2 regions of the Desulfosporosinus burensis genome follow, and region 2 is predicted to be linked to the other one. Evidence: predicted binding sites of a transcription regulator. Region 2 holds the regulator's gene; the other holds the start of a gene.
What was found. Region 2 encodes HrcA, which represses chaperone genes, less so after heat shock. Its sites were predicted from a motif close to TGTTAGCACTCNNNNNNNNNGAGTGCTAACA; they were not measured.
Positions count from the first base shown of each region.

Region 1: the regulator HrcA is predicted to act here: its motif matches at 2,091-2,121, upstream of groES (co-chaperone GroES).

Region 1 covers NZ_BAAHYN010000007.1:181,758-186,051, forward strand. Annotated here, with positions in the region: gene groL (chaperonin GroEL) at 94-1,734, opposite strand; gene groES (co-chaperone GroES) at 1,769-2,053, opposite strand; gene ACYQ3Q_RS14225 (NYN domain-containing protein) at 2,334-3,161, opposite strand; gene ACYQ3Q_RS14230 (DMT family transporter) at 3,354-4,294, shown strand, end outside.
Region 2 covers NZ_BAAHYN010000003.1:353,292-357,585, forward strand. Annotated here, with positions in the region: gene dnaK (molecular chaperone DnaK) at 1-1,226, opposite strand, end outside; gene grpE (nucleotide exchange factor GrpE) at 1,247-1,855, opposite strand; gene hrcA (heat-inducible transcriptional repressor HrcA) at 2,282-3,313, opposite strand; gene ACYQ3Q_RS06965 (hypothetical protein) at 3,632-3,757, opposite strand; gene hemW (radical SAM family heme chaperone HemW) at 4,050-4,294, opposite strand, start outside.

The DNA of each region.
Region 1 (4,294 bases), on a different contig from region 2:
ATTAGAAAATGTTACCCTTTTGTTACCCCTAGGGTATTTTTCGGGGTTTTTAATCGCTGGAAGTGGCTTGTATCAAGGGTTAACGACTTTGACTTACATCATGCCGCCCATTCCACCCATACCGCCCATGCCACCCATGCCAGGTGCTCCGCCGCCATCTTTGGCAGGCAGATCAGAGACTAAGCATTCAGTGGTCAGAAGCATAGCAGCAATGGAACCTGCGTTTTGCAGAGCCGAACGAGTAACTTTGGCTGGGTCAACAATACCAGCAGCAATCATATCTTCATAGACTTCAGTTACAGCATTGAAGCCAATTCCACGTTTGCCGGACTCGCGAACCTTGCCAACGACAACGGAGCCTTCATGCCCAGCATTGTTGGCGATCTGACGAAGTGGCTCTTCGAGAGCTCGGCGAATAATGTTCACACCAGTTGCCTCGTCACCGACTAAATTAAGGGCATCTAAGGCCTGGATAGCATCAATCAGGGTAGTCCCTCCACCAGACACGATTCCTTCTTCAACAGCGGCACGGGTTGCAGCTAAAGCATCTTCAATGCGGAGTTTCTTCTCCTTCATTTCAGTTTCGGTTGCTGCACCGACTTGAATTACGGCAACACCGCCAGCTAATTTAGCTAAACGCTCTTGGAGTTTTTCACGATCAAAGTCAGACGTAGTTTCTTCAATTTGTCGTTTAAGGGCTTCAACACGTTTTTTAATATCGTCAGTGTTACCAGCACCTTCAACAAGCGTGGTTTCCTCTTTGGTTACACGGACTTGGCGGGCACGGCCCAGCATTTCAACCGTGGTGTTTTCTAGTTTTAAGCCTAGATCTTCTGTGATCACAGTTCCGCCTGTCAGTACGGCAATGTCTTCGAGCATTGCTTTGCGACGATCTCCAAAGCCAGGGGCTTTAACTCCGACACAAACGAAGGTTCCGCGCAGCTTGTTGACGACGAGGGTAGCTAGTGCTTCCCCATCAATGTCTTCGGCAATAATCATCAGTTGACGACCCGCTTGAACTACTTTTTCCAAGACTGGTAAAACGTCTTGAATGGCGCTGATCTTCTTGTCAGTAATCAGGATGTAAGGATCATTAAGTACGGCTTCCATTTTCTCCGTATCTGTGATCATATATGCAGAAATATATCCGCGATCAAATTGCATTCCTTCAACCACTTCAAGTTCGGTGGTCATGCCTTTAGCTTCTTCAACTGTGATGACGCCGTCTTTGCCAACTTTCTCCATGGCTTGAGCAATAAGGTCACCGATGTTCTTGTCGCTAGCAGAGATGGAGGCGACTTGGGCAATAGCTTCACTCGTCTCAACGAGTTTGGCATTAGCTTTAATGTCTGCAACCACAACTTCCACAGCTTGCTCAATTCCACGTTTAATGCCCATAGGATTTGCACCAGCTGCAACGTTCTTAAGCCCTTCGCGAATGATCGCTTGTGCTAAAACAGTAGCCGTAGTGGTACCGTCCCCAGCCACATCGTTAGTTTTGGTAGCAACTTCTTTAACAAGTTGAGCTCCCATGTTTTCAAACGGATCCTCTAATTCGATGTCACGAGCAATTGTTACTCCGTCATTCGTGATCAGAGGAGATCCAAACTTCTTATCGAGAACGACATTACGTCCCTTAGGTCCTAGGGTTACACGAACAGCTTCAGCTAGAGCATTAACTCCGCGTTCTAAAGCGTGACGTGCATCTTGATTAAAAATAATTTGTTTTGCCAACGTATTTCACTCCTTATAAATAATTCTTATTAAACTAGCCCATAATGGCTAAAATATCTGACTCTTTCAGGATAAGATATTCTTGACCGTCATACTTCACTTCGGTCCCTGCATATTTGGAATAAATTACACGATCGCCTGCCTTAACATCGAGAGCGACGCGAACACCCTTTTCCATTTTACCAGGTCCTACAGCGACAATTTCGCCTTCTTGTGGTTTTTCCTTAGCGGTATCCGGCATAATAATTCCGCTCTTAGTTTTTTCTTCCATCGGGAGTGCTTTAATGATCACCCGATCTGCGAGAGGTTTAATGTTCATGAAGAAAAGTCCCTCCTATGTTTTTTTATTTAATATTTGTTAGCACTCGACTCTATTGAGTGCTAACAATATATCTATAATAATATGCAAGGGGCCGCAGGAAAGCAAGCCCCCTAATACTCCAAAAACAGGTATTTAACTAGCATTTTCTTTATCAATCTAATTATTACTCCCGTTTTCAGGCAATAGATATTTAATAAATGCCTAAGGCCTCCTCCCATACGCATCACCATATCGTCTACACACTATAATTGCCAGTTTTGAACTCTTCTATGCACGATTAATTCTCTTGAGTTAATTTTAATTGCCGCTGAGAAACTTCCTCCAAGATGGAACCTAGAGCTTCTTTCACTGTACTATTTTCTAGATTAAGCAGATAAATCTTGGTTTTACCAATCTTCAAATTATGATCCGGGTGCTCCTTCTCAAAAAGGATAGTTTGCTTTAAGGTGTACCGTATGAACTCCTTAACTTGTGGGATTGACCGCCCCAAAGATTCTGTCAAGGCAGCCCTCGCTTTTGTAGACGCAACATAAGGCAAGCGTATCTGAAGATTTCCTAGGATTTGAATCCCTTGTTCTAAATCAAGCTCTGGGCGATACTCTACTTCGTGTTTTTCATTGATTGCCCACTGGAAAAGATCATCTTCCTCGCAATAAGGTTGCAGAGCGTGATGAACACTTCCGGCAACTCCTATCACCTTAACATCTTTCCCCCAAGCACGGACCTTTCTAAGCAAGGACAGGAAATCTCCGTCCCCTGTAATTAATAAAAAGAGGTCAAAGGTAGCTGCTCGTGTCAGTAGGATTTCTTGGGCTTCGAGCATTAACTCTAAATCTGCAGCATTACGGCGAAGTCCTGTGCTTGAATAATTGTTCTTTCCAAAGACATGACGTGTAAAGACATTTGTTTTCTCAAACGTCGTTTGTGTCCGCCAAAACTCTTCACGGTCGAAGTTTGCGTAAAGATAGATAGCTAATAAATCCATCGTATTGCGTTCTGCATAAAGTTGTAAAAACTGCACCAACTGTTCCGGAGATAATTCATACCCTCGCTCTAATAAGCCGGTCCAAATATTTTCGTAATCGACAAACGCTATGGCTTTCAAATTGCTCACCTCACAAGCCACTCATTTACCATAGTTTACGCTATACTTTGGACAGACGTGACAAGCTCAACAATAAAAGGTGCTTGAACTTACAATATGTTCGGAATAATCCCCGAATTACAGGAGAAAAATCAGACGCTGACGAACTGTATAAAATATAATTTACTAAGCTTGGGTTCAGGAGGAGTATCGGTGATTGTCTTAAGTAATAAAGGAATAGGATTTGTTTTAGCCATTTTTTCTTCCATATTTTGGGGTACAAATGGTACCTTTTGTACTCTGTTAGGCAACCTTGGTTTTGATACATTAAGTATCGCAATCCTAGCTCCCTCGTTTAACTTGGTCTTTTTCTCAATTCTATTATTGGTTACTAACAAAACAGGGTTTAAAGTCGGCTGGAGAATTTTATCCTTCCTATTAATAGGCGGGCTTTCCTCAGCGGTCACTAATATTTCGTTCGTAAAGTCTGTCAGCTATTTTCCTGTAGGCATCGTTTCTACACTTATTTTTTGTAACGTATTTGTGATCATGATCCTTTCTAGAATTGTATTTAAAAACAAGATTACCGTAAAAAAGATTGGGGCAGCTATCACTGCCATCTTTGGGGTTTGCCTAGTCTTGGATGTTTTTAATCAAGGTTTTCACTATAACTCTAAGGGCTTGATATGGATAGCTATCACGATACTTGCCTGGTCATCAATGATGGTTTTGGAGAAATATCTATTAGAACAAGGAGTCGATGGAAACGCAATTTTGATGTATGTTGCCTTGATCGCAGTTTTAATCTTGTCAATATCCACTTCCCCTTTAGCCGTAATGAGTAATATTATCGAAATAAGTGGTCAAACAAACGGTTATGCGTTACTTGTGATCTTAGGCTTTGGGCTGATTCCTCAAATAGGGTGTTATTCTCTCTACATGAAAAGTTTAAAGTATATCGAACCAAGCTACGTGCAAATTATGTATTCTCTTGACCCTGTGGTGGCTAGCATTTTAGGATTTATAGTCTTTAATCAAACTATGAACCCCAGTAATATTATCGGTATCTTTCTAATCCTAGGGGTCGTTATCTTCATTCAGATTTCCGAAAATCGAGCGGGAATCAAATCGACGTCAGAAATAATGGATGTTTG
Region 2 (4,294 bases):
ATATCGACAGAGGTTTGATTGTCTGCAGCCGTTGAGAAGGTCTGTGATTTCGTGGTTGGAATCGTGGAATTTCGATCAATTATCCGAGTGAACACTCCGCCAAGGGTCTCAATCCCTAAAGACAGCGGGGTAACATCCAGCAAGATCATGTCTTTGACTTCACCACTGAGTACGCCCCCTTGAATTGCTGCACCCATAGCAACTACTTCATCTGGGTTAACCCCTTTGTGTGGTTCTTTTCCACTCAACTTTTTGACAGCTTCTTGAACGGATGGGATACGAGTGGATCCACCTACAAGAATGATCTGATCAATTTGATTCCAGGAAAGCTTAGCATCTTCAATCGCTTGACGTGTGGGACCAAGAGTAGATTCCACAAGGTCAGAGATAATTTCTTCAAATTTAGCTCGAGAAATATTCATATCTAAATGTTGAGGGCCTTCTTCAGTCATGGTAATAAAGGGCAAATTGACATTAGAATTGGTCACTCCAGAAAGCTCAATCTTGGCTTTTTCAGCAGCCTCTTTTAAACGTTGGAGAGCAACTCGGTCTTTAGAAAGATCCGCTCCATGACTTTTCTTGTATTCTGCCACCATATAGTCAATCAGGCGCTGGTCAAAATCGTCGCCACCTAAACGATTATTCCCGCTCGTGGCTTTAACTTCAACCATTCCTTGGCTTAATTCGAGGATTGAAACATCAAAGGTTCCGCCCCCTAGGTCAAAGACCAAAACAGTCGAGTCATCCTTTTTGTCGAGGCCATAGGCAAGTGCAGCCGCAGTAGGCTCGTTAATAATCCGTAGTACTTCAAGTCCAGCAATCGCTCCTGCATCTTTTGTTGCTTGACGTTGGGCATCGGTAAAATAGGCAGGAACTGTAATAACAGCTTGGGTAACAGGCTGTCCGATATAGGCTTCAGCATCCGTTTTGAGTTTCTGGAGAACCATCGCCGAAATTTCTTGAGGACTATAGGTCTTATCTTCAATCTTTACTTTATGATCTGTACCCATATGGCGTTTAATGGAACTGACGGTTTTGTCCGGATTGGAAACAGATTGCCGTTTGGCCACCTGTCCGACGAGTCGCTCGCCAGATTTAGAAAAACCTACTACAGATGGAGTTGTACGATTTCCCTCCGCATTAGGGATAACAACTGCTTCTCCACCTTCCATAACAGCTACGCAAGAATTTGTAGTACCTAAGTCAATACCAATAATTTTACCCATTGTTTTCTTCCTCCTTATAACTAGTTCGAAACTTTAACCATACTAGGACGTAAAACCTTTTCTTTTAGGTAATATCCCTTTTGCAGTTCGTCGACCACAGTATTCTCAGGATGCTCTTCTGACTCCACCCGCAGCACTGCGTCATGAAGATTTGGGTCGAACGGCTGCCCAACGGCTTCAATCGCCTTGAGACCCTCTTTGCTAAGCGCCGTTTGCAACTGACGTAAAATCATCTCCACCCCTTGTGAAAAAGCTGCGAAATCAGGATTGATTTGAGCGGCACTGACTGCTCGCTCAAAATTGTCTAAAACAGGAAGCAACTCCCCAACAACACGTTCAGATGCATATTTGATGATTTCTGTCTTTTCCTTCTGTGTCCGTTTTCGATAATTATCGAAATCTGCCTGCATGCGTAGCAAATGATCATAATGCTCATCTGCTTTAGCTCTAGCCTGGATAAGCTCCGCTTCCAAGGTAAGAATTTTCTCCGGAGGGCTCATATCCTTGCTATCCAGACTATCTTCGTCGTGTATGGATTTCTCAGATTCATGTTCTTGCTTATCTCCCAAATTATCTTCGTCACTACTTAGCTCTCGGCCTCTGAGAGTATCTTCTCTCATTCGCGCCATGCATGATCACCTCTCATAACTTAGTCACAAAATTTATATAAGAATGAACCTAAAAGGCTCAATCACCCGCATATTTAATGCTTTACCCAGTTGAGAGCGAAGAAATTCAACTCCCTATAACCAACGTTTCGCTCTATTAATCGTTATCCCCACCGTTATCCCGACGTCCAAACGTTCTAAACTTTCTCATCGTTCCACCTCATCTCCAACCCTCGTCGACCCAGCAGATGGTGTGACTTTGCGGAGCGAACCGATTCAGCAGAGTCGCTGTCTAGCGCGCTTACATTACGAGGCGTTAGCGTGGCACAGGTTCACATTCAGAAAGCCCAGAGGTTTGCCTAAGCTTGCCTCGTAATCAAGCGCGCTAGCGACGGCGCTGTGGTGAGCAGAGCAATTTCACGCCATCTGCGGCTTATTCATGCTTCGTCACCGCTTGCGTTTCGTCAGGACATCCGTCAAACTACGCGTCATAAAATCAACAATTGCAATGACCTTAGCATAATCCATACGTGTTGGACCAAGCACCCCCACCGCACCGATGGTTAGACCATTGACTCTATAAGTAGCAGAAATGACACTACAATCCTTAAATTCCTTCAAGCTATTTTCTCCACCGATCGTGACATTTAGTCCCTCTTGGTCAGGATGTAATAGTTTTTTAAGCGGCTCATTTTCTTCGAAGATTTTAAATAACGTTTTAACCTTCCCTAAATCCTTAAATTCAGGTTGATTTAACATATTGAGGGTCCCCCCAAGACAGATCCGTTCCTCTCCTTCGCTATCGTCCAGAATGGCTCTAAGCATATCGAGAGTATTATCAATCAAAAGCCTCTGCCTTGACAATTCGCTATAGATTTCATGCAGCATGCTGCGTTTAACTTGGTTTAAAGAGTACCCACGCATTTTTTGATTAAAAACTTCAGCCACTTGTTGAAGCTCTTCCGCTGTTTGATTGTCCCCAACCTCAATAATATGATTTTCAACAGCACCATTTTCTTTCACGATGACCATAATAACCTGCCCCGGTTGATACGGTAGAAAATGCAATTTCCCAAACTTACTTTTAGCCTTATGGGGTCCAAGGACAAGACTCGTCAAATTCGTAAGCTCAGATAATAATTTACTGGTATGGGTAATAACTTCTTGAATCTCATGGATTCTTCTCGTACTTTCTCGCTCAATAAATTCCTTTTCTTCAGCGTTAAGGACCTTAGGATCCATCAGACAATCTACAAAATACCGATAACCCGCATCGGATGGAATCCGTCCAGCGGAAGTATAAGGTTGTTCGATAAACCCTAAATCTTCTAAATCCGCCATCTCATTGCGTATCGTCGCGGAGGATACTCCAAGATCAAATTTACGCGCAATCGTACGAGAACCAATCGGCTCAGCGGTAGCAATATAATCCTGAACAATCGCCCGTAGTATTTTGCGTTTTCGTTCATCCATTTGCATAATGCTTTCCGCCTTTCCAAAACTAACTACTAGGGACTCACCCGAACATTACACACCTCAAGTTCATCGTCCGAGTTCGTTGTTAGCACTCTCTCTTGATGAGTGCTAACAGTTGATGTCTTCACATTACCACTTCATTTTAGCTTTGTCAAGAATCATTTTAACAAAATACCTTGAGAGTTTTATATAGAATAATACTAAGCTTTTACAGCCTTCCGATGCAATCAGAAGGTCGAACGCAAGCCACGAACCGTCCCCGACTTGCACGCCGTTCTCCAACCTATGCCTAGGACTCAGTGTCACACGAGCGCAACGTCTTTACGTAAGCAGAATAGCAACTTCCGTTAAAGCGACCCCTAAGACAAGACAGTGCACATCAATGTGCCGTCCCCCAGAATTCAAACCAAGAACCGTCCCCAACTTCCGCTCCGTTCCCTGACCCAAGTCCAGGACGCAGTGTCACACGAGCGCGACGTCTTTACGTAAGCAGAATAGCAAACTTCCGTTCAAGCGACCGACCCCAGAGGCGGGGCAGTGCACAAAGGATGTGCACTGCCGCCAACTGAGCCAAGGATGGCGAATTTGGCACGATAGTCTCCAGTGGAGATTATCGCCGTAGGCGGGTTCTTTTATATAATACTATCGCCGAAGGATGAACCCCGCTCCCCATAGTAGGAGCTTGAACGGTTAGTTTGCTCTGCGTCGTAAGCACCGAGCGCTGTGTGATACAAGTCCCTTACACAAACTCCCGCAAAATAGCATTCGCTACAAAAGCATATCTCGGATTCAAACTTAGATATTCACCCTGAAATACAAAAATCCCCCTATCATAGCGTGCCAAAACGTCCCTGTAAATATCCCTGAGATCCGCTCCAAAATCATTTTTAAACGAGGAAAGATGTACTCCTTCTTCAAGCCTTAACCCCAAAATCATACGCTCTGCCATACACTCGCGCAAAGATAAGACTTCCTGCCCCGCCT